4 regions of the Methylobacterium sp. Leaf111 genome follow, and region 2 is predicted to be linked to each of the others. Evidence: riboswitches for the same ligand, from Rfam matches in the RefSeq annotation. Region 2 holds a riboswitch; each other region holds the start of a gene.
What was found. A riboswitch is a leader RNA that binds a small molecule or an ion and turns the genes downstream of it on or off. The one in region 2 is predicted to bind cobalamin.
Positions count from the first base shown of each region.

Region 1 (7,584 bases), on a different contig from region 2:
ATTGGACGGCCTCTTGGTTCCCAATGAGCGCACCGAGCAGCGGACCACCGCCGGGCGCGCGATTGAAGGTCGTGATGTGGTTGTCGATGGTGTTGTAGGCCAGCGCCACGTAGCCCACCGCGGGCAGCCCGAACAGATCGTAGCGCCGGGTCAGGTCCGTGAGGAAGTTCCAGGATGGATAGGAGCCGCGCGAGGAGGTCGTATAGAAGGGCTGGTTGAAGTTGCGCTCGTCGAAGCCGAGCTGGGTGCGCCAGGTCGTCTGCGCGTCGATGTCGTGCTCCCAGCGCAGGGCGACGATGGTGCGCCGGTCGTCGCGCCCGAACCCTGCCTCATCGGCGGTGACGCCCACCGTCCGGCCGAAGGCCCCATTCACGAAGAGGTTCGTCAGGGTACACCCCGGCGCCGCCAGCGCCGCCGTGCCGCAACCACGCTGGTAGGGATTGATCTGATACTGGTTCAGGGAGGACCGGGCCGGCAGATTCGCACTGAGCGTGTTGTTGATCACCTTCAGGGTGAAGCGGTTGTCCGGCGTCGGCGTGTAGCTGGCCAGCAGGTTGACCGTCTGCGTGTCGTAGGAACCGTGATCCTGGTAGCCGTTGGCACGGACATCGCTCGCGAACAGGCTGATCTCGACGGGGCCGCTGACGCCGCCGACCGTGAAGTAATTGCTGAGGTAGCCGAAGCTGCCCGCATCGGTGCCGATCTCGAAGCCGTCGATCTCGCGGCCCGTCCGGGTGCGGAAGGCGAGCGCGCCGCCGGTGGCGTAGTTGCCGAAGAGCGCCGATTGCGGACCGCGGAACACGTCGATGCGGCCGTAGGCGCGCGGATCGACGAGGTCGAAGCGTGAGGCGCCGTCCGGCTGGGTCAGGATGAAGCCGTCCTCCAGCACGACCGTATTCTTGATCACGCCGGTGGAGCGGGCATTGTTGCCCCGGATGGAGATCACCACGTCGCGCCCGCCATTGCCCTGGCGCACGGTCACGCCGGGGCTGTTGGCCAGAACCGACCCGATGCTGGTGGCCGGACGGTTCTCGATGATGCCGTCTCGCCCGAGGCTGGTGACGACCTCGCCGACGGGGCGGTCGATGGGTGTCGGTGCGGCGGCGGGCGAGAGGGCAGTCCGACCCCGCCCCTGTCCGGCGCCACCGCCCTGGCCCTCGACGGAGAGCTCTTCCAGGGTCACGGCCTGACCGGCGGTCTGGGCCTGCGCCATCGCGATCGCGAGCGGGCTTGCGCCGAGAAAGATCGCCAGGGCGCGCATGGGCCGGCGGGCGCTTGGGTACGGGAACATGGGGAAAGCTCGACGGATCGGGGAGGACGCTGCGCAGGCACGCTGCGATGAGGAAGGGTGGTTCGGCGATCAGACGAGGTGAGGCGGAGCCCGGGGCTGCCCCAGGCAACGGGACGGAGGCCGTGTGCGCGTGGGAGGGGGGATCGGCCACGATACCGGATGCCAGTGCACGCTCCGTATGGCGGCCGGGCCCGATGGCAGCGTGGGGAGGGCGACCCCTGCACAGCACAACTGGCACAGGGCGCATCCCGGGTGTGCCGGGGCGGGCACCCCCACGTTCGAACGGACCTCCTCGCCCCCATCGACCGCAGGGCCGCAGAGAATGGGATTGCGCAGCGGATCGGACATCGCCGCGAGCATGCGCAGGGCCGCCGCCGGCGCGAGCGCCTGTGTCCAGAGCGCGAGCGCGATCAGGACGACGCCGAGGATGCCGCGGCGGCCGATCAGCAGGGGAAGGATGGGGTGCACGGGAACGCCGCCCGTTTCGGCTGCCTCAGGTCCTCGCCTGGGTTCGCAGCGCCTGCAGGCCGAGGTCGAGCAGCAGCATGCCGAGGATGACGAGCCCGGTCAGGGGGAACAGGGCCCCGAGGACGAGGACGATCAGGGTCACGCCGGCCGCGACACGCCGGTCGCGTGGCCACGGTGGTACGCCGAGGCGACCGGCGGGGCGCCGCTTCCACCACATCGTCGCGGCGGTCACGGCGAGCAGGATGGTCGCCAGGCAGAAGGCCAGCATCGCGAACTGATTGGCTCGACCCCAGTGCTCGCCCTTGTGGAGGCCGATGCCGTACTGGATGGCGCGGGCGACCCCGCCAAGGTCCGCGAACCGGACGTCGACCAGCGGCGTGCCGGTGTACTGGTCGAGGGAGATCATCCGCTGCCCCGTCACGTCCTTCGGGTAGGCGGCCGCGGCGTAGACGCCGGTCTCCCCCGACGGCAGGGAGACCTCGAAGCCGCGCGGCATCCTGAGGGCTCGCAGGATGTCGACGGCGCGCGCGAGCCCGATGGTGGGGGTGGCGGCCGGCTGCGAGGTCGGAAGCGGAGCGTCCTCCATGGCCCATCCGGTGGTGGTGAGCATCTCCCGCATGGGCACGGTCGACACGGGCTTGTTGGCCCAGAGGGCGCTGGGCTGCCCGACGCCGGCCGCGTTGGACCAGGTGCGCAGATGCTGGCCCCACCAGGCCGACCAGGGCAGCCCGGTCAGGGCGAGGAAGAAGATTCCGGCCCCGGCGACCAAGCCGGTGACGGCGTGCAGGTCGCGCCACCACACGCGCCTGCGCGGCGTGCCGCGGAGGCGCACGACCCCGCCGCCCTGCTGGCGCGGCCACCAGAGATAGAAGCCCGTCAGAACCAGGATGATCGTGAACCCGGCCACGACCTCGATGAGTCCGTTGGCCACCGGTCCGAAGTAGGCGAGGCTGTGCAGGCCTCGCACCACCATCATGAACTCGTCGTCCCGGGCGACCCGGTCCAGCACCGAGCCGTCGTATGGGTTGAGATAGACCAGGATCCTGCGGGATCCCTCGGCCATCGTCACGACCGCGGAGGCGGACGGATCGGCGGGCTCGGTCAACGAGACCGGTACGGCGGTCGGCACGGCCTCGGAGGCGTTGAACAGCAGGACGTCCACACCCACGGGCGAGCTCGCCTGCACGGCGACCCTTGTCCGGTACGCGAACAGGGTCGCGTTGACCTCGTCCTTGAACAGGTAGAGCGAGCCGGTGACCGAGAGCAGGATCAGGACGGGCAGGCAGAGCAGGCCGGCGTAGAAGTGCCAGCGCCAGACGGCGCGATAGACGGCATCCTGCATCGGGCGGGCAGAAACGACGGCGCGGAAGGCCGTCGCGTCACCCTGGAGGGACTGAGACATGGTTGGGGGTCCGGCACGGAGCGATCTGGGACAAACGGATCGATCAGGCGGTCGGCGGACCTCGGGGACTGACGGATGGATCGGGCGGCGCCCGTGCGGTTCCCGGGTCTCCGGTCCGCCAGGCGCGGAGCACCGCATCGCCGGGCGACCAGCGCACGGCGACGAAGGCGAGAACCAGAACGGGCACCATGACGGCTTGCACCAGGGTGCAGCACGAATGACGACAGGGCAGTGCCGCGTCCGCCGGAGCGTCCGTTCCGGCGTGTTCGGCACAGATGATGGTGTTGAAGCTCAGCTGGGGCACGGGCGCCATGGAGCCCAGCAACGCCTGCAGGCAAAGCGCGTAGAGGACGGTCAGGGCGATGACCGCACGGCAGAATCCCCAATCTGGCCGCCAAGTACGCATGACAGCCGCGTAAGCTGTGGTTCCACGCTTCGTCAACATGGCAAAGTCATCTCACAGACTTTCACCCGGCATGTGATCTAGAACCGCCCCGCCAGGGTCAGGCGTACCGCCGTCGGCTCGACGGGGTGGAAGTGCCGGTCCGCGACGCCGTCCGCCGCCTCGCCGGGCAAACGGGAGGTGTAGAAGTAGGTGATCTGATCGGCCTGGGCGTTGGTCAGGTTCAACACGTCGAGGGACAGGCTGATTCCGTTGTCGAAGTTGTAGCCGACCCGCCCGTTGACCAGCGCCGTCGGGCGCGAGCGCACCGAATTGTCCTCGATCAGCGGCCGCGGCCCGAAGTAGCGCAGGCGCATCGCTCCGAACCAGCCCGGCCCCTCGCCGAAGGTGAAACCGGCCGAGGCAATGGTGGTGGGCGCCTCCGGGACCCGGTTGCCGACGGGGTCGTGATCCGCGAAGCGGGCATTCGTCACCGTCAGGTCCCCCTCCAGGGAAAGCCAGGGCGTCACTGCGTAGCGGTTGGTCCATTCGACGCCGAAGCGGCGGGTGGGACGGCTCGGCTCGGTGGTGCCGCTGTCGCCCTGGAACAGGTTCTCGGAGGCGAAGTCGAGCTGGAACAGCGTCACCGCCGTCTCCAGCCCGGCGAGGCTGCGGTTGCGCAGGCCGATCTCCGAGCCCGTCGAAGGCACGAGGAAGGGCGAGCGGCTGATGTTGAAGAGCGGGCTCGCCGGATCCACCGTCGCGGTGACGCCGCGGGCATCGTTCGAGTGGAAGCCGCCCCCGTAATTCACGAACACCTCGGTGTCGAACCAGGGTCCCAGCACGAGGCCGAGCTTCGGGTTGACGATCCCGTCCCGGGCCGTGCCGGAATTGGCCGGCGTGTCCGAGCGGACATCGGCGGAGAACCCGTCGGCGCGCACGCCGACGCTGGTGCGCAGCCAGTCGGTCCAGCGCATCCGGCTCTCGACGTAGAGGGCCGCGCTCGCCTCCAGCACCCGGTCATCGAGCACGGTCGAGCGGGTTTGCCGCGCCGTGGTGTTGAACAGGCCGACCCGGATGGCGTCGGTGCGGGTCTGGAGGCCGATCTCGTTCTCCACGGCCAAGCCGAACAGGGTGCCCTCGACGGTGTGGCTGACCTCGCCGCCGCCGAGCACCCGGCTGTCGCGCTGGCGGAACTGGTCGCCGTTCACCGGATCGTTGAGGAAGTAGGTGAAGTCGTTGAACAGGTTCATGCCGTAGCGGATGACGTAGCCGCTCGCCCGGGTGATGCCGGCGTCGCTCGTCCGGCTCCAGCGGCCCGAGAGGGAGAAGCGGCCGGTGTCGCCACCGTCCGTGGGATTCAGGGAGCCGAAGCGGCCGATGATCCCCTCCGCCACGGCGCGCTCCGGGATCTGGTTGGTGGCGTTCCACTTGGCCCAGTAGGCCATGCCGGTCAGCGCGAAGCCGTCGAGGGCCGTGCCCTGGCTGTAGCGGACGACGGCGTTCAGCTTGGCGAGGCGGTCGGGCACGTCCCAGGGGCCGTCATAGGTCTGGGCCTCGCCGGCCACGAGCAGGTGGCCTTCGCCGAGGGGCGCGGAGGCGATGCTGAGGGCGCGCTTGTAGCCGAAGCTGCCGAGCGACGTCAGCGCGAGGTTGCGCGCGACCGTGTCGAGATAGTCGATCCGCACCGAGCCGGCAGAGGCGAAGTCGCCGTCGCGGACGAAGTAGGGTCCCTTGTGGAATTCGACCGCGCCGACGAGTTCCGGGATCAGGAAATTCAGGTCGGCATAGCCCTGGCCGTGAGCGTGGGTGCGCATGTTCACCGGCATGCCGTCCACGTGAAGCGCGATGTCGGTGCCGTGGTCGAGGTTGAACCCGCGCAGGAAGAACTGGTTGGCCTTCCCCTCCCCGGAATGCTGGGTGACGATGAGGCCGGGCACGCTCTCGAGCGCCTCGCCGGGCCGGGTGATCGGCCGGCTGTTGAGTGCCGCCCCCGAGATCACGCCGGCGCTCGCCGCATCGACGCTGCGGAGGCCGCCGCCGATGCCGGTGACGCCGCCGACGAATCCCGCATGGGCGGCTGGCCCGCGGCCACCGCTGGCCGGGGCCTCGGCGGTCACGGACAATTCGGCGAGGTCCGCCTGCGCAGTCTCGGCGAACGCGTCCGGAATCCCGGCGCCGTAGGGCAGGAAACCGGCGCAGGCGCCGAGGAGCCAGGATCGGGCGGTGGGCCGTGAACGGGGAAACGATCGAGAACGGGAGGACGACATGGGACCTCGGGCGACGTCTGTGGCACGTCACCGCGAACGAGGCCGGCCCGGATGCCGCACGGCATCCGCCCCGACACCCACCAGGACACCCCGCCCGATGCGTTTCGCGTGTGACCACGACTGACGGCAGGTCTCCTGGCTCGCGGGTCACCGCCCTCTCATCGTCTTCCCAGATGTCGAGACACCCAGTGACGTGCTGATGAGGAACTCGCCGCTTACAGTTGCGGGGGCAGCCGCGGCGTTGGAGCAAAATTCCTCACCGCGTTCCCTTTTGATCCTCCGGGGAGGAACCGTCCGACGCCAGGAAGCCCGACACGCGGCGACGGCGTCAATGGCCACGCGGGGTTTTCGGGCGGGTGTGCCCGGCAGGCGACAGGCGTCGGGCGTCAGGGTCGGTCATCCGGTTTCCGCGCCGGCGCGCGCCGGCGGCCCGTGCCGGCCAGGACGGCGCCACCGGCCGCGAGGCCGAGGAGGATCCATTTCAGGGGAAGGCGCTCCGCGCCCTCGCTGCGCTGGGGCGCGGTCACCATGTGGCCCGGCGGAAGCTCCACGCCGGGCTTGCCGTAGGCCTGCGCGTCGGCGATCTGCTCGGCCGACACGGCCCATTCGGCGCCGATCTGCCGGTCATGCGCCATCAACGCGAGGCCGACCGCGAGGCCGACGGCCGCCGCCGCGAAGATCCTCACCGGCGTCCGCATCTCCCCCGCTCCCGTCTTCCCCGCTTTCCAGCGGCCGATCCGGCCCGAGGGTTAGGCGATCGACCCGCCGTCCGCCAGGGACCGGGGCCGGAGAGGAAGGTCCCGATTGTCCGCATTGCGGCCTTGAACGGTTTTAACCCGGTCTTCATCGGCTCTGCAAAAAACGCATGGGACCCCTAACGGCATGACTGGCCTGCGTTTTCGCGCGATTGAGCGCGCACTGTGCATCGCGATATCGCTGGGGCGAGACTGCTCCGCTTCGCGGCCGATCGTCGGCCATGCGAGCCCTGCCCCTCAGGACCCCGTCATGGATCATCCGGTCGCGACCCCGAAGCGCTCCTCCGCGGCTGGCGGCTGGGGGGCCCTGAAAAGTTGCGGCAAGCACCTGCTGGGAAGCCGGGCGCCCCTGTCGGGTGCGCGCGCGATGCTGAAAGCCAACCAGCCCGACGGCTTCGACTGTCCCGGCTGCGCCTGGGGCGATCCGGCGCACGGGTCCTCGTTCGAGTTCTGCGAGAACGGCGTGAAGGCGGTGTCCTGGGAGGCCACCGACAAGCGCACGCCGCCGAAGTTCTTCGCCAAGCACACCGTGAGCGCGCTGCGCGGCTGGACCGACTACGCCCTGGAGGGCGAGGGCCGCCTGACGCATCCGATGCGCTACGACGCGGCCAGCGACCGCTACGTCGCCACGACCTGGGACGCCGCCTTCGCGGAAATCGGCGCCACCCTGCGCGGGCTCGACCACCCGGACCAGGCCGAGTTCTACACCTCGGGCCGCGCCTCGAACGAAGCCGCCTACGTCTACCAGCTCTTCGCCCGGCACTACGGCACCAACAACTTCCCCGACTGCTCCAACATGTGCCACGAGGCCAGCGGCATCGCCCTCCAGGCGGCCATCGGCGTCGGCAAGGGCACCGTGCTGCTGGAGGATTTCGAGAAAGCCGACGCGATCTTCGTCGTTGGGCAGAACCCCGGCACCAACCATCCGCGCATGCTCGGCGACCTGCGGCGGGCGGCCCAGCGCGGCGCGAAGGTCGTGGTGTTCAATCCCGTGCGCGAGCGCGGGCTGGAGCGCT
Region 1 covers NZ_LMNE01000034.1:71,209-78,792, forward strand. Annotated here, with positions in the region: gene ASF41_RS15430 (TonB-dependent receptor domain-containing protein) at 1-1,291, opposite strand, end outside; gene ASF41_RS15435 (PepSY domain-containing protein) at 1,785-3,161, opposite strand; gene ASF41_RS15440 (hypothetical protein) at 3,205-3,606, opposite strand; gene ASF41_RS15445 (TonB-dependent receptor) at 3,645-5,813, opposite strand; cobalamin riboswitch at 5,921-6,123, opposite strand; gene ASF41_RS15450 (hypothetical protein) at 6,200-6,511, opposite strand; gene ASF41_RS15455 (FdhF/YdeP family oxidoreductase) at 6,819-7,584, shown strand, end outside.
Region 1: linked by a shared signal. The riboswitch ahead of ASF41_RS15445 (TonB-dependent receptor) and the one ahead of ASF41_RS03475 (CbtB-domain containing protein) in region 2 are both predicted to bind cobalamin.

Region 2 (7,584 bases):
TCGGCGAAGCCCTCGGTTTCCGGACCCTCCTCCTTGAACGAGATCGGAAACCCGGAGAGCCGGCCGTCGAATTCCGGCAGGGCGACCTGCATTGCGAGGTCGGCCGCACCCATGCCCCGGGCGGAGGCGGCCCAGGCGTCCCGCGCCGCGCCGATGCTGAAGGCCTGTAGGACCGGGCAATCGGCGGCATCGAGGACGAACCCGGCATCCTCCCGCGCCGAGAAGGCGGTGGAGGCGATGACGATGGCGGGCCGATGCGCCGCGATGGCCGCCCGGAGGGGCGCGATCGCGGCGGGGTCCTTCAGGCTCGACACCGCCACGGCCAGCACCGCAAGGCCGCGCGCCTGGAGCGCGGCGCCCAACGCGGCGATCGGCGCGGTGTCGCCCGAGAGCACGCTGGACCGGTAGACCACGACCAGCGCCAGCGGCGCCTCGGCCGGGGCGGTCTGGAACGGTCGTCCGGCGGCGCGGGCCTGCCCGTCCGCGACGGGGCCGCAGCCCGGGCAGCAGACGAAGCCGCGGGGTAGGGGCAGGGGCGCCTCGACCGCCGCGGGATATCCGATCGCGGCGGCCATGCGCCCGACCAGGCGGCGCAGGTTCGCCGTGCCTCCGGCCCGGAAATAGGCGTCGAAGTCGGGGGCGAGCTCCGGCTTCGTCGAATAGGCGTCGAGGCGCGGGTCGGGCCGGTCGTCGCCCGGCAGCACCACGAGCGCCACCCCGGCGGCGCGGGCGGCCGCGCTGGCGCGCTCGATGCCGTAGCGCCAGTAATCGAGGCCGCCGAGACAGCGGATCACCACCATCCGCGCCTGGGCGATCACCGACTCGACGTAGAGGTCGACCGACATCGGGTGGCGAAGTTTCGCGAGCTTGGCGAGCCGCAGGGTCGGGCCTCCGGCCGAACCCGGCGGGAAGACCGCCGCGTGGGCGCCAGCCATGCCGAAGAGATCCGAATCGGTGAAGGACAGGAAGACGATGTCCCCCGGCGCCTGACCGAGATCGATCGCGGCTTCGCCCTCGTCGAGGGAGACCGTATCGATGCGGATCAGGTGCATGGCGGGCGCTTATCCCGCCAAGGCGGCGGCGACGGCGGCCTGGTCGAACCCCTTGAGGCCGATCACCACGAGGCGGCCGTCGCGGAGCTCGCTGGACTTCCAGGGGCGGTCGTAATGGTGGGCGATGCGGGCACCGACGCCCTGGACCACGAGGCGCATCGGCTTGCCGGTAACCTCGGCGAAGCCCTTGATGCGCAGCACGCCCTCCGTCTCAGCGGCGCGGGCGACGCGGATGGCCAGGTCCTCGGCCGAGGCCGTGGCCGCCACCGGCAGCGCCACCGAATCGAAGTCGTCGTGGTCGTGGTCCTCGCCCTCGCCGTGGTGGGAGGGACGCGCGTCGAGGTCGTCCTCGGCCGCCGCCTGGATCCCCAGGATCACGCGCGGGTCGAGGCGGCCGTGCTCGGCCTCCACCATCTTCACCGCGCGGGGCAGGTGTTCGGTGACCTCGGCCCGGACCTTGGCGCGCCCGGCCTCGTCGAGGAGGTCGGCCTTGTTCATCACCACGAGGTCGGCGCAGAGGAGCTGGTCCTCGAACACCTCCTCGAGGGGATTGTCGTGGTCGACGCTTGCGTCGTCAGCGCGCTGGGCGGCGAGCGCCGCCGGATCGTCGGCGAAGAAGCCGGCGGCCACGGCCGGGCCGTCGATGACCGCGACCACGCCGTCCACCGTCACCCGCGAGCGGATCGCCGGCCACTGGAAGGCCTGGACCAGGGGTTTGGGTAGGGCGAGGCCCGAGGTCTCGATCAGGATGTGCTCGGGCGGATCGGCCCGGTCGAGGAGCTTGTTCAGGGCCGGCACGAAATCGTCGGCCACGGTGCAGCAGATGCAGCCGTTGGCGAGCTCGACGATGTCCTCGTCGCCGCAGCCCTCGATGCCGCAGGCGGCCAGGAACGAGCCGTCGAAGCCGATGTCGCCGAACTCGTTGACGATGATGGCGAGGCGCCGGCCGTTCGCGTTCTCCACGAGGTGGCGCACCAGGGTGGTCTTGCCGGCCCCGAGGAAGCCCGTGACGATGGTGCAGGGGATCTTGGCGACGAGGGTCATTCGGCGGCGTCCGGAAGGGGGGGCGCCGCGACGGGCGGCGGGAATGGGGGAAGGCGGGCGACGACGCCCTTGCGGAATTCCTGCGGCCGGGCCTTCCACGGCACGATGCCGTCCGGCGTCTCGGCATAGAGCGCCACGCCGTCCAGGATGGTGCCGGCCGACGCGACCGGGTCGAGATCGCCGTAGACGTAGGTCCAGCGGCCTTGCGAGGCCACCGCCACCGTGCAGGGGCGCTTGCAGACCGAGAGGCATTCGACGCTCTCGACCGTGATGCCCGGGTGGCCGCCGGCGCTCACGGCGTCCTGAAGCGCGGCGAGCAGGCGGGCGCCAGCCCGCGGCTCCGAGGCGTCGCCGGCCGTCCGGCAGGTGGCGCAGACGTAGAGGGTGACGGCGGCGTGGTCCGTGTCAGGCCGCGGGTTGGGCATGTGGTCAGGCATGGGTCGGCCGCGCGTGGGTCGGCCGGGTCTTGCCGAACAGCCCCCAGGCCCAGCCATAGGCCAGCCCGATCACCGCCCAGAACACGAAGGCGATGCCCAGCGAGCGCGCCGCGAACTGCGCGGCGTAGGAGGCCGGCAGGTTCGAGGCGGCGTGGCTCGCCTCCGGCGCACCCGCGAGATGGGGCGCGACGAGGAGCACGATGCCGCCCGCGATGGTGATCGGCGCCCGCCGGATCGCGATGAGGTAGAGCCCCATGGCGGTGGCCGCGGCGGTCATCACCCACCAGAACTGGCGGTCGGCCAGCGGCGCGGCCTCCATCCCGGGGAGTTCCGGCGCGAGGCCGAGGGCGGGGGCCAGCGCCACCGCGAGGAAGCCGCCGATGGCGAAGCGCAGGCCGGTCTCGGGGCTGGGCTCGCGGTTGCAGGCCAGGAGCACGGCACCGAGCAGGAACGCGTAGCCGACGCCGCCCACCAGGGTGGCGAGCGCGGTGAAGGCCATGCGCGGCAGGCCGGGGCCGGGCTGCCAGTCGGGCGCGACCTCGCCGCCCGCCACCGAGGGATCCTTGGTGCCGTGATCGTGACCGCCATGGACGCGGACGATCAGCGAGGCGGGGGTCGGCCGAACGGGGGCGGCGGAGGCCTGCGTCTCGTAGCGCTCGGCCGCGATGATGAGCGGCGAGGTGAGTGCGAGCTGCAGGCCCGTCGCGACGACGGCCGCGAGGAAGCCGGCGACCAGGGCCGCCGACACGAGCCGGATGATCATGGGATTGTCTGCCTTAAGCGGAGACGCTCAGTGGCAGGGGAAGTTCTGGCTGTGGCGGAAGTCGTGCGCCGCGTTGTGCAGCGCCATCGCGGGGGCGAAGCCTGCCATGAACACGAGGCCGAGGCCGAGGAAGGCGGCCACGAGCACGGCGCCGAGGCGCTCGTTGGTGCGGGTGCCGGTCAGGACGAGGGTGTTGGTCGACATCGGGTTCATCTCCTGGCCGCCCCGCCGGCGGCCGTCAAGCATCGAGCGGGAGGACGGCAGGTCTCCTGGCTCGCGGGTCGCTGGTCCTGCCGCCTTCCCGGATCGCTCCAGTGGCTGATGGCAGTCCCGTCTCCGCTCACAGTTGCGGGGGCAGCTGCGGTTTCGAGGTCGCCCCCTCACCGCATTCCCTTTTCACCCCGTCGCCGGGGCACCGTCCGGTCCACGCTTCTACGCGGTTGCCGATCTGCTGACAACGCGGCCCGGATCGGATTCCCGCCTTTGACCCGGGACCTCGATTTCGGGCACAGCAGGCCGCATGCCGCATCCTCCACCCAGACTGACCCTCGTGCTCGGCGGCGCGCGCTCCGGCAAGAGCGCCCATGCCGAGGGGCTGATCGAGGCGCAGCCTCGGCCCTGGCTCTACCTCGCCACCGCCCAGGCCTGGGACGACGAGATGCGCGAGCGCATCGCGCTCCACCGCGCCCGCCGCCCGGACGGCTGGATCACGCAGGACGTGCCGCTCGCCCTGCCCGAGGCGGTCGCCGCCGCGACCGGGCCGGTGCTGGTCGATTGCCTCACCCTCTGGCTCACCAACCTGATCCTGGCGGAGGCCGACGTGGACGCCGCCACCGCCGCGCTGCTCGCGGCCTGCGCGGCGGCCTCCGGCCCGGTGGTCCTGGTGGGCAACGAGGTCGGCCTCGGGATCGTGCCGGACAACGCGCTGGCCCGCCGTTTCCGCGATGCGGCGGGGCGCCTGCACCAGCGCCTCGCGGCCCAGGCGGACCGCGTCGTCCTCACGGTGGCGGGCCTGCCCCTGATCGTGAAACCCCAACCCGGAGCCACCCCATGACCGACGCCGACCGCCATCGCGAAAAGATGGAGAAGCGCAAGGCCGTCCAGGATGCCGAGGTGGCGGAGAAGACGATTGAGAAGGGGCTCCTCATCGTCAACACCGGGCCGGGGAAGGGCAAGACCACGGCGGCCCTCGGGCTGATGCTGCGGGCGCTGGGCCACGGCTGGCGCGTCGGCGTGGTGCAGTTCATCAAGGGTGCCTGGGACACCGGCGAGAAGCACGCCCTCACGGCCTTCGGCGACCGGATCGACTGGCACACCCTCGGCGAGGGCTTCACCTGGGAAACCCAGGACAAGGCCCGCGACATCGCCGCCGCCGAGCACGCCTGGGCCAAGGCCCTCGACCTCATGGCCGATCCGACGATCCGCCTCGTGGTGCTGGACGAGCTCAACATCGCCCTGCGCTACGACTACTTGGATCTCGAGGCCGTGGTGGCGGCCTTCCGGGCGCGCCGACCGGACCTCCACGTCGTGGTCACCGGCCGCAACGCCAAGCCGGCCCTGATCGAGGCCGCCGACCTCGTCACCGAGATGGCGGTCGTGAAGCATCACTTCGCCGCCGGGGTGAAGGCGCAGGTGGGCATCGAATTCTGATGCGCTTCGTCCTCGGCCCGGTCGGGCTCCTTGTCCTGTCGGGCATCCATCCGGCCTACGCTGAAACCGCGCCGGCCTGGCCGGCCAGCTATCTCGGCCGCGTCGAGGCCCTGGCGGTGGTGGAGGGCCTGAACGCCCGGCTGCTCGCCAGCCGCTCCGCCACCGCGACCCTCGAAGGCTGGTGCACCGAGCACGGCATGGCCGCGACGCCGCGGCTCGCGGCGAATCGGCAGCGCGGCGCGGACAAGCCCGCCTCGGAGGAGACGCGCCGGCGCCTGAATGCCGGCCCCGACACCGTCCTCCGCTACCGTCAGGTGCGGCTCGCCTGCGGCGACCACGTCCTGTCGGAGGCGGACAACTGGTACGTGCCCGAGCGCCTGACCCCGGAGATGAACCGCCTGCTCGAGACCACCGACACGCCGTTCGGCCGGGCGGTCCAGGCCCTCGGCACGACGCGGCAGACCATCGGGGCGGAACTCCTGTGGCAGCCCCTGCCGCAAGGGTGGGAGCAGGCGCCGCCCCCGGCGTCGACCTGCGGCGACCTCGCGATTCCCGACCATCTGTTCCGGCACCGGGCCGTGCTGTTCACGGCGGAGCGCGTGCCGTTCTCGGAGGTGGTCGAGACCTACGGGGCCGCCATCCTGGCCTTTCGTCGCGCCGCGCGGCCCGCCGATCCGGCCTGCGCCGCATCCCCGTCGGACGGGCCGCAGCCATGACCCACGCCCTCATGATCCAGGGCACCGGCTCGGATGTCGGCAAGTCGCTGATCGTGGCCGGGCTGTGCCGGGTCTTCGCGCGGCGCGGGCTCGCCGTGCGGCCCTTCAAGCCGCAGAACATGTCGAACAATGCCGCCGTCACCGCCGATGGCGGCGAGATCGGGCGGGCCCAGGCGTTGCAGGCGCGGGCGGCGGGGGTGGCGCTATCGGTGCACATGAACCCGGTGCTGCTGAAGCCCCAGAGCGAGACCGGCAGCCAGGTCGTGGTCCAGGGCCGCATGGTCGGCACCGCCAGGGCGCGGGACTATCAGGCCTGGAAGCCGCGTCTCCTCGCCTCCGTGCTGGAGAGCTTCTCGTACCTGAAGGCGCAAGCCGACCTCGTGGTGGTGGAGGGGGCGGGCTCGGCGTCCGAGGTCAACCTGCGGGCCGGCGACATCGCGAATATGGGATTCGCCCGCGCCACCGGCACGCCGGTGATCCTGCTCGGCGACATCGACCGGGGCGGCGTCATCGCCAGCCTCGTGGGCACCAAGGCGGTGATCGACCCGGAGGACGCCGCGATGATCCGGGGCTTCCTCGTCAACCGCTTCCGCGGCGATCCCAGCCTGTTCGCCGACGGCATGGCCACCATCGCGCAGGCGACCGGCTGGCCGAGCTTCGGGCTGATCCCGCACTTTCCCGACGCGGCGCGCCTGCCGGCGGAGGACGCCCTCGGCCTCGCGGGCTCGGACACCGGATCGGCCCGGCGCAGGGTCGTTGCCGTGCCGGTGCTGCCGCGCATCGCCAATTTCGACGACCTCGACCCGCTTCGGGCCGAGCCCGACGTGGCGGTGGTGCTGGTGCGCCCGGGCGAGCCGATCCCGGTGGCCGACCTCGTGCTCCTGCCGGGCTCGAAGACCACCATCGACGACCTCGACGCCTTTCGCGCGGAGGGCTGGGACATCGACCTGCGCGCCCATGTCCGGCGCGGCGGGCGGGTGCTCGGGCTGTGCGGCGGCTACCAGATGCTCGGCCGGCGCATCGACGACCCGCACGGCATCGAGGGTGCGCCCCGCTCCGTGCCGGGTCTCGGGCTCCTCGACGTCGAGACCGTGATGACGCCGGTGAAGCATCTGGCCGCCGTGACCGGCACGAGCCAGCCGGACGGCGTGCCGTTCTCGGGCTACGAGATGCATGTGGGCGACACCACCGGGCCGGACACCGCGCGTCCGGCGATCCGGCTCGCGGACGGGCGCCTCGACGGCGCGGTCTCGGCCGACGGCCGCGTCACCGGCACCTACGTGCACGGCCTGTTCTCCGACGACCGCCAGCGGGGCGCCTGGCTCGGCCGCCTGGGGGCGGCCCCGAGCGGGCTGGCCTACGAGGCCGGCATCGAGGCGGTACTCGACCGGCTCGCGGATCATTGCGAGGCGCATGTCGCCTGCGACGCGCTGCTCGCCCTGGCCTCGTAGCGTCCCGACGGTTTTAGGCTTGGCGCCGGAACGCCTGCCTCACGACGGGTGCGGCGAGGAAGCCTCCATGATCCCGTCCCCGCCCCGGATCGACCCCTGCCTCGGCCTCGGCGCGAGCCTGATGTTCGTCGTGCTCTCGGCGCTCCGCCGCGACGCCGCGCGCCGGGGCGCGGCGGAAGCCGGCCCGAGCCTCAGGGGGGCGTAGGCGCGCCCCTCTCCGGGATCGGCACCGCGTAGGCGTGCGGCGCCCCGTTCCGAAGGCTGTCGAACAGGACGAGGACCCGGCCCGATCCGAGCGGGACCACGGCCTCGGCCTTGCCGTCGATGACCTTGCCCTTCTCGTTCTCGCCGCGGACCGGCGTGAGGGTGGCGACGGGGGTCAGGGCGCCGGAGGGCAGGTCGACGAGGGACAGCCGAAAGGGAACGGGCAGGCCGTTGCGGGACGAGCCCGTGAGCACCAGCATCCGTCCG
Region 2 covers NZ_LMNE01000001.1:783,615-791,198, reverse strand. Annotated here, with positions in the region: gene cobN (cobaltochelatase subunit CobN) at 1-1,052, opposite strand, end outside; gene cobW (cobalamin biosynthesis protein CobW) at 1,062-2,096, opposite strand; gene ASF41_RS03485 (DUF1636 domain-containing protein) at 2,093-2,533, opposite strand; gene ASF41_RS03480 (CbtA family protein) at 2,526-3,296, opposite strand; gene ASF41_RS03475 (CbtB-domain containing protein) at 3,324-3,500, opposite strand; cobalamin riboswitch at 3,538-3,731, opposite strand; gene cobU (bifunctional adenosylcobinamide kinase/adenosylcobinamide-phosphate guanylyltransferase) at 3,817-4,350, shown strand; gene cobO (cob(I)yrinic acid a,c-diamide adenosyltransferase) at 4,347-4,946, shown strand; gene ASF41_RS03460 (hypothetical protein) at 4,946-5,662, shown strand; gene ASF41_RS03455 (cobyric acid synthase) at 5,659-7,113, shown strand; gene ASF41_RS24580 (hypothetical protein) at 7,181-7,318, shown strand; gene ASF41_RS03450 (DUF3616 domain-containing protein) at 7,305-7,584, opposite strand, start outside.

Region 3 (7,584 bases), on a different contig from region 2:
ATCTGATCCCGGGCGCCGTGAAGAAGCACGGTCTCGACGCCAAGGAGTGGCAGGTCGACGATTCCGGCCTGTTGATGCTCATCCGTCGCTATACGCGGGAGGCGGGCGTCCGCAACCTGGAGCGTGAGATCTCCAACCTGATCCGTAAGGCGGTGAAGGAGATCCTCATCACCAAGGTGAAGGCTGTCGCCGTCACCGAGGAGAACCTGCCGGTCTTCCTCGGCCCGCCGAAGTTCCGCTACGGCGAAATCGACGAGGAGGATCAGGTCGGCGTGGTCACGGGTCTGGCCTGGACCGAGGTCGGCGGCGAATTGCTGACGATCGAGGGCGTCATGATGCCCGGCAAGGGCAAGATGACGGTGACGGGCAACCTGCGCGACGTGATGAAGGAGTCGATCTCCGCCGCGGCGAGCTACGTCCGCTCGCGGGCCGTCGACTTCGGCATCGAGCCGCCGCTGTTCGACCGCCGGGACATCCACGTCCACGTTCCCGAGGGGGCGACCCCGAAGGACGGTCCGTCCGCCGGCATCGGCATGGCGACCGCGATCATCTCGACGCTGACGGGCATCCCGGTGCGCCGCGACGTGGCGATGACGGGCGAGGTCACCCTGCGGGGCCGCGTGCTCCCCATCGGCGGCCTGAAGGAGAAGCTGCTCGCGGCGCTCCGCGGCGGCATCAAGACGGTCCTCATCCCCGAGGAGAACGCCAAGGACATCGCCGAGGTGCCCGACAGCGTGAAGAACGGGATGGAGATCATTCCGGTCTCGCGGATGGACCAGGTGCTCCAGCACGCCCTGGTGCGGGTCCCCGAGGCGATCGAATGGGAAGAGCCGGCCCCGAAGGTCCGCCCGGTCATCGCCGACGACGACTCCGCGACGGTCATCGCCCACTGAGGTCGATGCAACTCTGACCCGAAACGAGGCCCCGGCAGGCATGCCGGGGCCTTTTTCATGCCCGGACCCAAAGGCCCGCCGGGGGAGGGGGTTGCGCGCCCGCCCGCGCGTCCGCTACGAAGCCGTCGCGCCGCGCGACGAAGGCCGGCGCTCCGGGCGGTTAGCTCAGTTGGTAGAGCGTCTCCTTTACACGGAGAGGGTCGGGGGTTCGAGTCCCTCACCGCCCACCATATCTGTCAGTGTGTTAGCTCGAATCTTTCATCTGGTCGCTTCCCAGAAATGCTGTTTGGGAAGCACATGGGAAGCATGCCTTCTCCCATTTCTCATTATTAAGGCCCCGGGGGTATGCTGAGTCATTAGCGCCTCCATAAGCGGTGCCGCAGCAAGGAGAATGAGAGCCATGAGCGGCATGTTCGATCCAGTTCATGCAGCGCATGCTATCGAACGAGTAAGTGCGGCCATCGAGTTCACCGCACCGACAAGCGGAAACGATTGGCTTGGCATATTCGACAGCCTCTGTGAGTGTTCTCGAATACTCGAGCTTCCAAAATTCGAAGACATCACGGCCTTTTTGCCTCAGGCCAGCGCGGTGCCGGGGTTGGTACCAAGTTTCACTATGAACGTTATGCCCGGCGCGCGATTTGTTCGGCAGTCATCCGAAGGAAAAGATTTGCAGGCGTTGTATGCTAATAGGTCCGCGGTCCAATTAGAGAGCACGCAATATATTCGGTGGGAAGGTTTTGAAGAGGTTTTAAAGGAAGTCGTTGATCGAGTGGTTTCGTCCTTCCCAGAGAGTGCCCAGATCGCTCAGGTCAGGTTGGATTATCTGGATAGGTTTATCGAGAGAGACGCGAGCGAGCCGCGTGCTAGCTGGCGAGAAGTTTTGCGTGAAGGCGACCACATCTCTCCCGATCATTTGGACCGCGAAACCGCATGGCATACCCACGTGGGCTGGTTTGAAGACGATGGTGAAATTGGTCGCCTGTTGCTCAACCTAAATGCTGATGCTTTTGCTGAGCCGGTGGACGCCGCACCCACTCCTCGTTCAATCGCAGTTTACTCCTTAGTTAGCTCGATCACGCCGGGCTCACTCACTCGGGAAACAGAAGCGATTATGAAGCGTTTTAATGTGCTCCATAACCGCTCGAAAATCGCTGTGCGTTCTATCTTGACGACGGGCATGCAAAGCCGCATTTCCATAGATATGGACGAGAGAACCGCATGAGCCCTCCGGCCCTTCCCATTCTCAACCAATCCGTCGATATGAGCGAGTTAGCTCGCGACGCGGCAGTGCATTACCGGTCCGCTATTTCTGGTCTGTCGCACCAGGTTGGGACAGAACAATCCAGCGGCGATTTTTCGGGTTACCCTAAATTCGATCGGTTTCGCCGTGAGACCCGTTCAGCGGAAAATGCCATTGTTTCGGTACGTGGACTGAAGCGTTACGGTGCAGGGTGGAATGGTTTCGGCGCCGAGGCACCACGCGAGGCCGCAATTCGAGATAGCCTTGAGTTTCTGAGTCGCACGAGCTCGGATGCAGTTTTCCAGGTCGACCTGGACGAGGATGGAGCTGTTAATCTCGCGGTTGACGTTGCTGACGTACGCATTTTGCTGACCTTCGAGGGTGATGGGCGAATCGCGTTATCGAGGCGGACTGCGTCAGCTTGGCTAGACATGGGCACTTATCCGATTCGTGGCAGCGTAGGTCGTGCGGCCCCCGATGTTGAACGTCTAATAAGCGGCGTATAGCGAAACGTCTTATGGCGAGTAGCCCGACGCCCTGCATGGCGTTCGCTCATCTCTTCGACGCTCAACAGCGGCCTACTTCGTTCGCTGCTACGATCGATGACCCGCCCGGCTCTTTCCGCTGCGAAATGCACGCGGTTAGCTCACGGTCTCAGGGAAATCCCGTCAGCAATCATGAAATTCTTGCTCGTGTTGTTATTGGCCCAAAAGGTTTAAAGGGGGATGGTCCCCTCGGTCTCGCAGACTCAGTCGCAAGCGAGATGTATAGGGCGGGGCTTTCTACTCTTCGTATTCCTGCAGATGGCAGTGCCGAAGATATTGCGAAGCTAGCTCGTTATCTAGTCCACCAGGCAGCCGCTTCTATTTCGGTTGGCGACGAAGCTTTCTGCGCGGGAGTGCTGGAATTTACCTGCGAAACCGTTCGGACTTTCTACGTTCCGCCTTGGACAATGCAGATGGTCGGAGCTTATGAATCTCCGGAGGTTGAGTATCCAAGCCACAGTGACGTTCTACAAGCTGTAAATCTTTTTCCATCGAAAAATCAGTCTAAGAACTGGGCTCGCAATTTCTTGTTTGACCAGGGCGTAAAATTTATACCCGCTGATAAATACGAGCGGGCAGATATTCGCGGTATCAGCTCACCCGGACGCTATGAGCCGCCGGTTTAAGTTCGGTCGAAGTGAGACCCCTCGAAGAAGCGTATGACTCGATGGGGTAATTCGGCATTCTCAATTCGAGGGTGAAATTCACTCTGGGATTTTTCGGCGGTGTGCCCTTTTAGGAAATACCCCCTGGGTGGGGGCGAACCGAGTTTTTTGTCTGGACAAGGTTTGTACGGCCCGTTCGCAGGACGGTCGCGCGTGACGCCCATTATTTTGACGGCGGCCGAGCCTCTTGCCCGGGGTGGGGGGCTAAAACCCGATTTTCTCTTAGAAATTGGCGGGGACGGCCTGAGTTTCAGCCTGCCCGGCTCAACAGGCGGCCAACCTGCACGGCTGACCAATCGCCTCCGCGAGCCGTTGGTACACGCCGGGCATTCAACTCCGCAGCAATCCTCCGGTGCGAGATGGTTCCGCTTGCCTGGATAGAGGACACCACGGGCAGGACGTTGGCCGCGAATGCGTCGGCCCCCGCCCGGTTCGCGCTGGCGCCCTTCGCCTGTGCCTCTAATAGGTTGGTGTGGTTGCCAAGGCGCACACCCTGCAACTTTTTAGCCGCGAGCGCTGCCTTTGTCCGGCTGGCGATCATGGCCCGCTCCTTCTCGGCCAACGCGGCGTAGACGTGCAGCATGAAGGGATCAGCGTCGGCCCCTAACTCGGCCACGATGAAGAGCACCCGCTGCGCCATCAGGCCGGCGATGAAGGCTACGTCGCGGGACAGGCGGTCCAGCTTGGCAACCACAACGGCGCACTTCGCCTTGCGGGCCGCAGCCAGGGCTGCCGCGAGTCTAGGCCGGCGCTCCAGCGCGTCGGCACCTTTTCCGGTCTCGACTTCCTCAAACTCCACGACCACCATGTAGCCGTTGGCCTGCGCAAACGCCTGGACGGCCGCGCGCTGCGCCTCGAGGCCGAGCCCACTCTTTCCTTGCCGGTCGGTGGAGACCCGGAGGTAGGCGACCAGGGGGCGAATGGCGTCGGGCATCGGTGTGTCTCGGGCTCCTGTGACAACACCATACGTCCGTATAGAGTTGTGCAATAGACGCGTAGCGAGGGTAATCGTGTCTGAGCGTCTAACTAGACTGAGTCTCGTGAGGGCGTGGCGTCGTCCTTCACCGTCCGCCCACGACCCTTTGCAGGTCCTCCGAAGGTCCGCTTTCCGGCAACCTGATGAACGAAGATGAACGACCACAATGGGTGGTTATGCGAAGGTCTGCTTTCGGGCCGAATTTTTGAAAAGCGGACGCTGCATAGCACCGAGGCAAACCTTCGTAAGTGCTGACCTGTAACCTTCCAGGCACACATCGTCGGAAAGCCTTTGCGTGCCATTGACGGCGGACGCTTTGATCGCGCTCCTTGTCCCCGACGGTTCCTCCCCGGAGGATCAAAAGGGAACGCGGTGAGGATGAGGTCCGAAAGGGCCTCCCCGAAGCCGCGGCTGCCCCCGCAACTGTAAGCGGCGAGCCCATCATCAACACGTCACTGGGTCTTCGGGCCTGGGAAGACGATGAGAGGGCGGTGACCCGCGAGCCAGGAGACCTGCCGTCAGTCGTGGTCACACGCGAAACGCATCGGGCGGGGTGTCCTGATGGGTGTCGAGGCGTTCGGCTGTCCTCACGACAGGCAAGCGCCCAGGCCTCGTTCGCGGTGACGTGCCACAGACGTCGCCCGAGGCTTGTCCCGTGTCCTCCCCCTCCCGAACCGCGTGCCTGCGCACGCTCGCGCTCGCCTGCGCCGCCCTGCCGGCTCCCGTCCTCGCGCAACAGGCCGCCGCGCCATTTGCGAACGTGCCCCGGGGAGGCGAGGCCGCGGTCTCGCTATCCGAACTATCGGTTTCCGCCACGGGCGTGCCGACCCCAATCGACCAGGTCGGTTCCAGCGTCACCGTACTTACCGCCGGCACGCTGGAAGCCCAGCAGCGCCGCACCGTCCCGGATGCCCTCCAGCAGGTCCCCGGCCTCAACGTCGTGCAGACCGGCGGCCCGGGCGGTCAGACCTCGGTATTCATTCGCGGCTCGAACTCGAACCACGTGAAGGTCCTTATCGACGGCATCGACGCCACCGATCCGTCGAACCCCAACGGATCGTTCGACTTCGGACAGCTTCTAACCGACGACCTCTCGCGTATCGAGGTGCTGCGGGGTCCACAGAGCGGCCTCTACGGCAGCGACGCCATCGGAGGCGCGATCTCCTTCACGACGAAACGTGGCGAGGGACCGGCCAGGGCGAGCCTGCGCATCGAGGGCGGGTCGTTCGGGACCTTCAACCAAAGCGGCAGGATCAGCGGGTCGGAGGACGGCTTCGACTATTCGGTCTCGATCCAACACTTCCGTGCGGCGGCGACCCCGGTGACGCCGCCGAACCTCGTCCCGCTCGGACGCCCGATCCATCCAAACTTCTACGACAACGAGACCGTTTCGGCGAAGTTCGGCTACCAGTTCACCGACACGTTCCGGGTCAACTCGGTCACGCGATTCATCAATTCGCGACTTCTGTTCACCGGCACCGACTTCAGCACCTTCCCGGCCTTCCCGGCAGCGTTCCGGAGCGCTGCCGACGTGCAGCAGGTCTTCACCCGCAACGAGGCCGAGTGGACGCCGTTCGCCGGCTTCCACAACCTCTTCGCCATCAACTACTCGAACCTCTACAACCGGCAGCAGGGCCCTCTCGACCCGCTGGCCACCCCCGACGCGACCACGGGATTGGGCGAGCGCACCCGCTACGAGTACCGCGGCGACTACCTGCTCTCGCCGGGCAATTTCGTCCTGTTCGGGGCGCAGCGTGACGAGGAGACCCTGTTGACCACCGACCCGAGCCCGTTCGGGGCCGGCAACCTGCGGGCACGCAACGGCAACACGGCCGGCTACGGGGAGGTGCAGCTGACGCCCTTCGAGCGAGCGTCGTTCGTGGCCAACATCCGCCACGACGAGAACGACGCCTTCGGGCCGGCCACCACCTTCCGCGTCGCGCCGAGCTACGTCATGTCCGTCACCGAGACCCGGATCAAAGGCAGCGTCGGCACCGGCTTCAAGGCGCCGACCCTGAGCCAACTGTTCCAGAGTTTCCCCGCCTCGAACTTCTTCGCCAACCCGAACCTCCGGCCGGAAGAAAGCCTCGGCTACGATGCGGGCATCGAGCAGCCGCTGGGGGACCGTATCCTCGTCGGCGCGACCTACTACGCCAACGACTTCAAGAACCTCATCACCGCGAATGCGACGTTCACCTCGAACGAGAACGTCGGCCGGGCCGTATCCTACGGGGCGGAAGCCTTCGTCGCTGTCCGGTTCTCAGATACCCTCACCGGCCGGATCGACTACACCAACACGGTGACCAAGAACGAGATCACCCACCAGGAGCTCCTGCGCCGGCCCCGTCACAAGGGCAGCGCGACGGCCTTCTGGACACCCCTCCCGGGGCTGACCGTCAGCGGCACCGTGCTCGTGCTGGGCCACTTCGTCGACGGCAACCGGGACTTCTCGGTGGCGCGGCTCAAGAACCCGGGCTTCACCCTGGTCAACCTGGCGGTGAACTACGACGTGAGCGAGACGGTGAGCGTGTTCGGTCGGGTCGATAACCTGTTCGACCGTCGCTACGAGAACCCCACCGGCTTCCTCGGCGCCGGCCTCGCCGTGTACGGCGGCGTCCGCCTGACCACGTTTTGAGGCCGCACATGGCACGACGGTCGGGGTTCCCGGTGCTGACGGTGATGCTGGCCGTCGGCCAGACGTGGTCGATTACCGGGGGAATGGCCGCCCCGGCGCCTGACCGACCACGGCACGTCGTCTCGATGAACCTCTGCGCCGACGAGCTCGTCCTTCGGCTTGCCGACCGCGAGCAGGTCGCCGCCGTGACCTATCTCGCCCACGACCCGCGCGGCTCGACCGTGGCGCGGGAGGCCACGGGTATCGCGGTGACCCGCGGCCTGTCGGAGGAGATCGTCGCCCTCCGGCCCGACCTCGTCGTGGCCGGCGCCTTCACGACGCGAACGACGGTCGGCTTGCTGAAGCGCGTCGGGTTCCCGCTGCTCGAACTCGGTGTGCCGAACGACTTCGACGGGGTGCGGGCGCAGATCCGGACCGTCGCCGCGGCGCTCGGATACGCGACGCGCGGCGAGGCCATGGTGGCGGCCCTCGATGCGCGTCTTGCCGAGGTGGTGCCGGCGGCCAAGCCTTTGCGGGCTCTCGTCATGCGTCCGAACGCCTTCACGGTGGCTCCCGGCAGCCTCGGAGACGCGGTGATCCGCGCCGCCGGCCTCGTCAACGTCGCCGCCGAACTCGGCCGCGACCGCT
Region 3 covers NZ_LMNE01000015.1:32,512-40,095, reverse strand. Annotated here, with positions in the region: gene lon (endopeptidase La) at 1-893, shown strand, start outside; tRNA gene ASF41_RS11305 (tRNA-Val) at 1,048-1,123, shown strand; gene ASF41_RS23700 (TIGR04255 family protein) at 1,294-2,118, shown strand; gene ASF41_RS24780 (hypothetical protein) at 2,115-2,642, shown strand; gene ASF41_RS24775 (hypothetical protein) at 2,678-3,307, shown strand; gene ASF41_RS11300 (recombinase family protein) at 3,597-4,280, opposite strand; cobalamin riboswitch at 4,645-4,857, shown strand; gene ASF41_RS11295 (TonB-dependent siderophore receptor) at 4,978-6,957, shown strand; gene ASF41_RS11290 (ABC transporter substrate-binding protein) at 7,041-7,584, shown strand, end outside.
Region 3: linked by a shared signal. The riboswitch ahead of ASF41_RS11295 (TonB-dependent siderophore receptor) and the one ahead of ASF41_RS03475 (CbtB-domain containing protein) in region 2 are both predicted to bind cobalamin.

Region 4 (7,584 bases), on a different contig from region 2:
TAGCCTACGTCCCAGGTGCGGTCTCGGCGCGGTCTGGCTACGACCCGCGCTTCGACCAGATCTTCATCCGCGGCTTCGACGTGCTCACCAACCAGGGCCTGTACCGCGACGGGCTGCGCATCATCGGCAGTGGCTTCGCCTATCCGAAGACCGAGCCCTACGGCTTGGAGGCGGTGACGATCCTGCGCGGACCAGCCTCGGGTCTCTACGGCCTGGGCTCGCCTGGCGGCATCCTCGATGTGACCTCGAAGCGCCCTGTCTTTACCCCCTTTGGTGAGGTGCAGTTCCAGGCCGGCAGCTTCGACCGTTTCCAGGGCAACTTCGATGTCGGTGGTCCGATCGAGGGGTCGGGCGGCACGATGGCCTACCGCCTCACTGGCATACGACGTGAGGCCGGCAGCTTCATTGGGCTCGGCACCAACGATGACATGCTCAACATCGCACCGGCCTTCACCTGGAAGCCCTCGGCCGACACCACCTTCACGTTCCTCAGCGAGTACCAAGTCCGGAACGTTCCGGCGACGACGTTCTTCTACAACGACCCCGGCTTCCGGGCGACGAACTTCTACATGGGCGATCCGCGCTTCGCTGGCCTTGACCAGACCCAGTACCGGGTCGGCTACGCCTTCGAGCACAAGTTCACGCCGGACCTGATCTTCCGTCAGAACTTCCGCAACTACGGCGTCTTCCTCTCCGGTAAGTACGTCGACATCACCTCCATCAATGCCGAGCGGACGATCGGCGCCCGGGACAACGGCTACATTCGCTCCGGCATCGTCCAGCAGACCTTGGATAATCAGTTGGAGGCGCATTTCGCGACCGGCCCCGTCGCCCACACGCTCGTCGGAGGCATCGACTACGCGCGCTACAGTCTGACCAGCCGCTTCGGAAGCTACTTCGGCGACAATGTCGCGGTCCCGGACCTCAACCTGATCACCCGCAACTACGGCCAGCAATTCATCGCGACACCGGCCCTTGGAGCCGCCGCGCGTCAGACCCAGGATCAGGTCGGCGTCTACCTCCAGGACCAGGCCAAGTTCGGCGATTTCATCCTGACCGTGAACGGGCGCTTCGATCAGGTCTTCCAGGACAATCGGGCCACACCCGACGCGACGGTCTCACGCCAGGACAACAGTGCCTTCACCGGCCGAGTTGGGTTGGGCTACGTCCTGGCACCCGGGCTCGTGCCTTATGCCAGCTACGCCACCACCTTCACTCCACAGGTCGGCCTCGATCGGAATGGCCAGGCCTTCAAGCCTGCCACCGGCGACCAGATCGAGGCCGGCGTAAAGTACCTGATCCCCGGCACCAACATCCAAGCCGCTTTTGCCGGCTTCGACATCGTCCAGTCGAGCATCCTACGCACCGACCCAAATGCTATCGCCTTCTCGTCGGCCACGGGGGCTGTGCGCTCCACCGGCTTCGAGGCCGAGGCAACGGCCAATATTGCGCCGGGTACCAACCTGACGATCGCCTACACCCACGTCGACATCCGGTTCCAGAGCGGTACCGCCCTCAATGGGAACGGCGAAGCCGTATCTACCGATGGTAACCGGGTCTCGGGCATCCCTGGCGACACCTACGCTTCGTTCGTGACCTATGCCTTCCCGCCCTCGTCGGCCCTGCGCGGTCTCCAAGTCGGAGGCGGTATCCGCTATATCGGGACGAGCTTCGCGGACGACCTGAACACGGCACGCAACACCGCGGTGACCCTCTACGACGCGCTCGTGGCCTACGACTTCGCCGCCCTGGATCCGCGCTACAGAGGGTTCCGCGCCCAGGTGAACGCCTACAACATCTTCGATCGGCGATATCAGACCTGCTCGTTCGGCTTCTGCAACCGGAACGAGCCAGCCACAGTTCTCGGCAGCCTGATCTACCGGTGGTAAGCGAAGCTACGCCTTGGGCTAACCTTCCAAAGGTATGCTCGGGGTCTAGAGCAGGTGCAGCGGCGACGCCCATTGTTTCGTCGCCCGAAAGCAGACCGGCGACTGTCCACCCAACCCGGTCGTTGGCCTCTGCCTCGACAGCCCGGGAGCGGACCTTCCGAGGGCCGGGAGTGGGCCCAGGGAACGGGGTCCATCCGTCAGATTTCCTCCGCTAGAGATACTTGAGCCAGGCGATATCGCGACGTGCCGCCTTGAAGCGCGAGAACCATGCTGTCGGCCAGTACAAGGGTACGACCAGCCCAACGTACCAGGCCAGCACCCAGCCATAGTTCCCCACGCCGAACACGCTGCCCTGCGTCGGCCCCCAGATGGCGGCGGCACCGTGATACAGGAGCCGCAGGATCGTCAGGTGGAGCAGGTAGAAGAACATCGGCGCACCGCCAAACACCGCCAAAGCCGCGACGACTGGGGCGTCGCGCATTCGTTCAAGCGCGACGAGGAGCAGCGCCCCGATCCCAAGCGTCAGCAGCAGGAATAGCAGCGAGGGGGGATACTTCGTGAGCGAGACGAAGCTTATCGTGGTTCGAAGCGCGTCGCCCTCAACGACGAACCAGGGCTTGTCGCCGTAGCCGTACGCCAGACGCAGGACCAAGAAGGCGACGAGCATCCCGCAGCCGAGGACCAGGAACCGGCGCTCGCGGATGCGTGTCTTTATGCCGGGTAGGAACCACGGGCCGACCGCGTAGCCGAGCACGATCACGCCGATCCATGGGAGCACCGGATAGGTCGTCTTGGCGACCAGCCCGAACGGCAGCGCGATGACGTCGCGCTGGTGCAGCATCGCCCAGACCGCAAAAAACGGTTGGGCAGGCTGGATGTGGATCGGGTCGAGGAGGTTGTGGCCGCAGACGATCAGCAGTCCGACCGCGAGGAGGACAGGGCATGGAAGGTCGACCAGTGCCGCCAGGACGATCATGCAGACGCCGATGCACCAGATGACCTGCAGCCAGAGCGTCGGACTGGCCACGCCCCAGTACAGCTCCGACAGGTAGAGGACCTCCAGCGCCATCAGCACGAGCCCACGCTTCAGCAGGTAGGCCCGTGTCTCCGCCAGCGTGTGCCGGGTACCGAACAAGTACGCAGCCACGCCGGTCAACGCGATGAAGGTAGGCGCGCATAGGCTGACGACGAGCCGGGCCAGGGCCACGGCCGGCAGGGTGGTCCGGGCATCGACCGGGTCAGCCACGGGCACGTGCAGGAACCAGGTCTCCCGCAGGTGGTCGAGGAGCATCAGCACCATCACCAGCCCGCGCAGGGCGTCGACGGAGGCGATGCGTGCGGTCGTGGCCGATCCCTCCGTCGACGCCCCCGGCATTCCCGGATGCACGCCCATCAGAACCGCGCCGTCATGCTGACGGTGACCCGCCTCGGCTCGCCGACGCCGACCCAAAAGCTGTTGTAGGAACGCTCGTAGTAGGCCTCGTCGAAAATGTTGTCGATGTTGATCCCGAAGCGCAGGTTCTCGTAGCGGTAGTAGGCCAGCGCGTCCGTCAGGACGTAGCCCGGCAGGCGGAAGCGCTCGTTGCCGCTGTCGCCGAGGCGCGATCCGACCGCTCGAAAGCCTCCTCCAAAGCCAAAGCCCTTCCAATTGCCCGCCTGGACCTCGTAGATGCCGAGTAGGCTGCCAGAGTGGCGCGGGATGTTGAGGAGCGGCGAGCCGACTCTTAGGACCTCGTCACGGGTGACCGCCGCGTCGATGAAGGCGTAGCCCCCGATCACCCGGAACTCCGGCGTGACCTGCCCGACGAGGCTGACGTCGAAGCCCTCGCTGCGCACGGCGCCGGCGGCGATCTGGAAGAAGAAGTCCGCTGGGTCGGTGGTCAGCACGTTCTGCTTCTCGATGTGGAAGGCGGCCGCCGTGACGCTGAGGCCATCGAACAGGTCGAGCTTGGCCCCGACCTCGTAGGCGAACCCGGTCTCGGGCGCGAAGGGCCGGGACGCGCTGTCGAAGCCAGTGTTGGGGCGGAACGAGGCGGCGACGTTGCCGTAGAGCGCCAGGAACGACAGCGGCTGGTAGACGAGCCCGGCGCGGGGCGAGAACCCGGTGCGGTCCTGCTCGGTCCGCTCGTTCGCGACCTTGTCGCGGAAGGTCTGGTTGTAGAAGTCAGTCCGGTTGCCGATCAGCAGCTTCCACTCGGGGCTCAGCGCGATCTGGTCCTGAAGGTAGACCGCAGTGTTCCCGACATTCTCGCTGGCGCTGTAGCGGCGCGTGAAGGGGGGCTTGGGCTGGCCGTAGACCGGGTTGAACAAGTCGATGGCGAACGGGTCGAGGCGCGGAGTCGAGCGCTGCAGGTTCTCGGTGCTGTTGTAGCGTTCGTGCTCCAGGCCGAGCAGCAGGGTGTGGGCGAAGGGCCCGGTCTCGAAGCGGCCGACGAGTTCGGCCTGGCCGATGGCGACGCCCCAGGTGAAGTCGTGCTGGCGGAACTCCCGCAGGAGCGTACGCCCGTCGTCTAGGATCCCGGTCGCGCCGGTCTGCAGGCCGGTGAGGCTGCCGGTGTTGAGATGGGTAGCGACCCGCAGCTGCCAGTCGGCGTTGAAGGCGTGCTCCAACCGGACCTGCAGGATGCCGGCCTCCGATACGGAATCGTCGCCTGGCTCGCCGAAGAACCGCGAGCGCGGAACGAGGCCGAGACGATTGTTCACCGCGACGGTGCCCCGGTCGAAGGTCTGGCGGTTGCGCAGGTACTGCGCCTCGAACGTGATCTTGGTGTCGGGGGTGACCTGCCAGCTCACCACCGGCGCCAGGAGCACCCGGTCGCCGTCGACGAAGTCGCGAAAGCTGTCCTGGCGGGCAAGAGCGCCGTTGAAACGGTAGAGCACGCTGCCGTCCCCGCTCAGCGCGCCGCCGGCATCGACCGTGGTTCGCGCGGTTCCGAAGCTGCCGAACAGCGTGCCCATCTCGACGAAGGGACGCGCCACCGGCTGCTTGGTCAGGATGTTGACGGTCCCGCCCGGGTCGCTACGACCATAGAGGGCACCGGCTGGGCCCTTCAGCACCTCGATGGACTGGACGTTCTGGGTGTCGGGCGCGCCGTTGTAGCCGCGGGCAACATTGAAGCCGTTGAAGAAGATGTCCTGCGTGGCGAAGCCCCGCACCGAGTACAGGGCGAGGTTCTGGGCGCCGAAGTCGTTCTGCTTGCCGACGCCGGGCACGTAGTCGAGGGCGCGCTCGACCCTGGTAGCGGCGGTGTCGACCAGGACCTCCCGGGGCACCACGTCGACCTGCTGCGGGACGTCCCGTCGCGGCGTCACCGTCTTGGTACCGCTGTAGAGCTCGGGCACACGATAGGTCGGCGCGGCCGTGTAGGTCCCCTCGACGGAGAGCGCATCAAGCACGACGGCGGTCTCTCCAGAGCGCGCTCCCTGGGCCGCGACGGCGGTGGGGATCGCGCAGGACAGGGCCAGTGTGAGCCAAAACGGATTCGATGGACGACGGGACAAAGCGGACGGCCTCGGCAGTGGCACGTCACCGCGAACGAAGCCGAAGCACACGCGACGCGCAGGCTCCCGCACCCGCCGGGGCACCCCGCCCAGCGCGTTTCGCGTGTGACCACGACTGACGGCAGGTCTCCTGGCTCGCGGGTCGTCGCCCTTCACCGTCTTCCCGAGCGAGGTGGCTCAGTGACGTCGGTGGTGAAGGGCTCGCCGCTCACAGTTGCGGGGGCAGCCGCGGCATCGGGCCAAGACCCTCACCGCGTTCCCTTTTGATCCTCCGGGGAGGAACCGTCACGGTCGGGGTAGCATGCGCAGCCCCTGGCCCGTCAACGGACCGCGAGCGATGGATCGGACGTTGTGCCCTGCCGGCGACACTTGTCCGCAGGAACCTGTCATTCGCCCGGCCAGGCCAGGATCTCGACCTGCTCGGGCGGCAGGGTGCGCCACCAGGCATCGGGCGCCCTGAAGGCCTCGTAGGTGAACCGAAGAACGGCCTCGGGCTGGCGGTGCGAGGGATCGATGCGACCGCGCTCCTCGTTGCGGGCCGTCAGGACCTCCCACGGCACGTCGAACACCTTCCACGCCACGACGAGCCCGTGACGGGCCACAATCCCGAGTTCGCGCTCGAACACGGGCCTGGTGAGATGGGTGTCCGCCAGCACGACGCTGAAGCCGTGCGCCAGGGCGGCCTCCAGGGCCGCCTCCTTGACCCGGTGCAGGACGTCCCGGGCCGCATCGTCATGGGAGCCCTGCCGGAGTTGCCAGTAGACCTGCCGGTCCGGTGGCCAGAGGGCCTGCCGGAAGTCGTCAAGTGTCAGGTGGACCCAGCCGTCGAGGGGATCGAAGCGGCGGGCGTAGGTCGTCTTGCCCGAGCCCGGGCAGCCGATCAGGCCGACCACCCGCCGGGATCGGCCCTCACGATCCATGCCGGGTACGGACGACGTCACGATCAGGCCGTCGCCTCGGCATCCTCGTCGTCGCCGACCGATGCCTCGATGATCTCCCCGCGTAGGTAGCGCCCCTGAGCCTCGGCGACGCGTCGCGCGCCCTGGGCATGACGGCTCGACACGGTGCCCCCTGGCGTCTCGGGCTCGCTGCGCTTAATCGCCACGAGTTCCGGGTCACCCCAACGGTCGAGCAACGCCTGGAACGCTTCGTAGCGTTCGGCATCGAAGGCGATGCGCTCGCCCATCATGTCCTTGTAGGGGTGGGCTGGATGAAGGCCGGCGCATGGGACCCAGCCGGCCGGGATCGGCGTCGTGGCCGCATGCGTCCGGCCGCTGCGCAGAAGCTTGGGCAGCACGTGCGTGTGCGGCCCTTCCGGGCTGGTACCGCCGGGACCGGGTATGGGAGCGTAGACTTCCACTCGTCCGATCCGCGCCAGGAACACCCGGTGCGGGCTCATGGCCACGAGATGTGGCCCGATGGGATTGGCGTGGTCGAACAGCGGCATGCCGGTTCCGGCCCGCAGCCGTGCGATTGCCTCCGGGTCGCGCGCACGCACGCAGGCATCGACGGCCGAAAGCCCGAGGCCGAGATCGAACAGGATACCGTCCCGGTCCTCGACCCGGGCGGCCTCCCTGTCCGGCCCGAGCTCCGTCACCACGGTCCTGCGGTTCATCCCGCAGGTCGCCTCCGGCAGGCAGAGGGCGAGCGCGTGGTTCCAGCCCGAGGCCACCGCGGTCTCGTATGCGACGGGCCGTAGGTCGGAGCTCGGGGTCAGGGCGATGGCCCCGCGCGCGGTCGCCATTCCCAGGCGCTCGTCCGGAAGGGGCAGGACGGCCTCCTCCGGATCGCGCATGAACTCGGCGATGGCGCCGAAGCTTCCGAGGCTCCAGGCCGTGCCCGGATCGGACAGCGCCTCGCGCAGGAGGGTCACGACGGCATCAGGACCGTTGGGAGAAGGCTGCATCGGTATCCTCCGGTTGAGGCCCTGAACGGCTCCAGGGCAGGATGTAGGGCGTTCCATCGGGCGCGGCCCCGCGCCGGACCGTGACGCCGAACACGTCGGCGAGCACACGGTCCGTCAGGGCGGCACCCGGAGGCCCATCGGCGGCGAGACGTCCCGCGCCGAGAACCACGATCCGGTCGCAGAACCGGGCGGCCAGCGAGAGATCATGCAGCACGGCAACGACCCCGGTCCCGGCGGAAGCCACGCTTCTCAGCAGCACCATGGCGTCAAGCTGGTGGGCCGGGTCCA
Region 4 covers NZ_LMNE01000015.1:23,154-30,737, forward strand. Annotated here, with positions in the region: gene ASF41_RS11255 (TonB-dependent siderophore receptor) at 1-1,889, shown strand, start outside; gene ASF41_RS11260 (DUF1624 domain-containing protein) at 2,101-3,282, opposite strand; gene ASF41_RS11265 (TonB-dependent siderophore receptor) at 3,282-5,201, opposite strand; cobalamin riboswitch at 5,493-5,692, opposite strand; gene ASF41_RS11270 (AAA family ATPase) at 5,777-6,310, opposite strand; gene ASF41_RS11275 (DUF6925 family protein) at 6,334-7,296, opposite strand; gene ASF41_RS11280 (ABC transporter ATP-binding protein) at 7,271-7,584, opposite strand, start outside.
Region 4: linked by a shared signal. The riboswitch ahead of ASF41_RS11265 (TonB-dependent siderophore receptor) and the one ahead of ASF41_RS03475 (CbtB-domain containing protein) in region 2 are both predicted to bind cobalamin.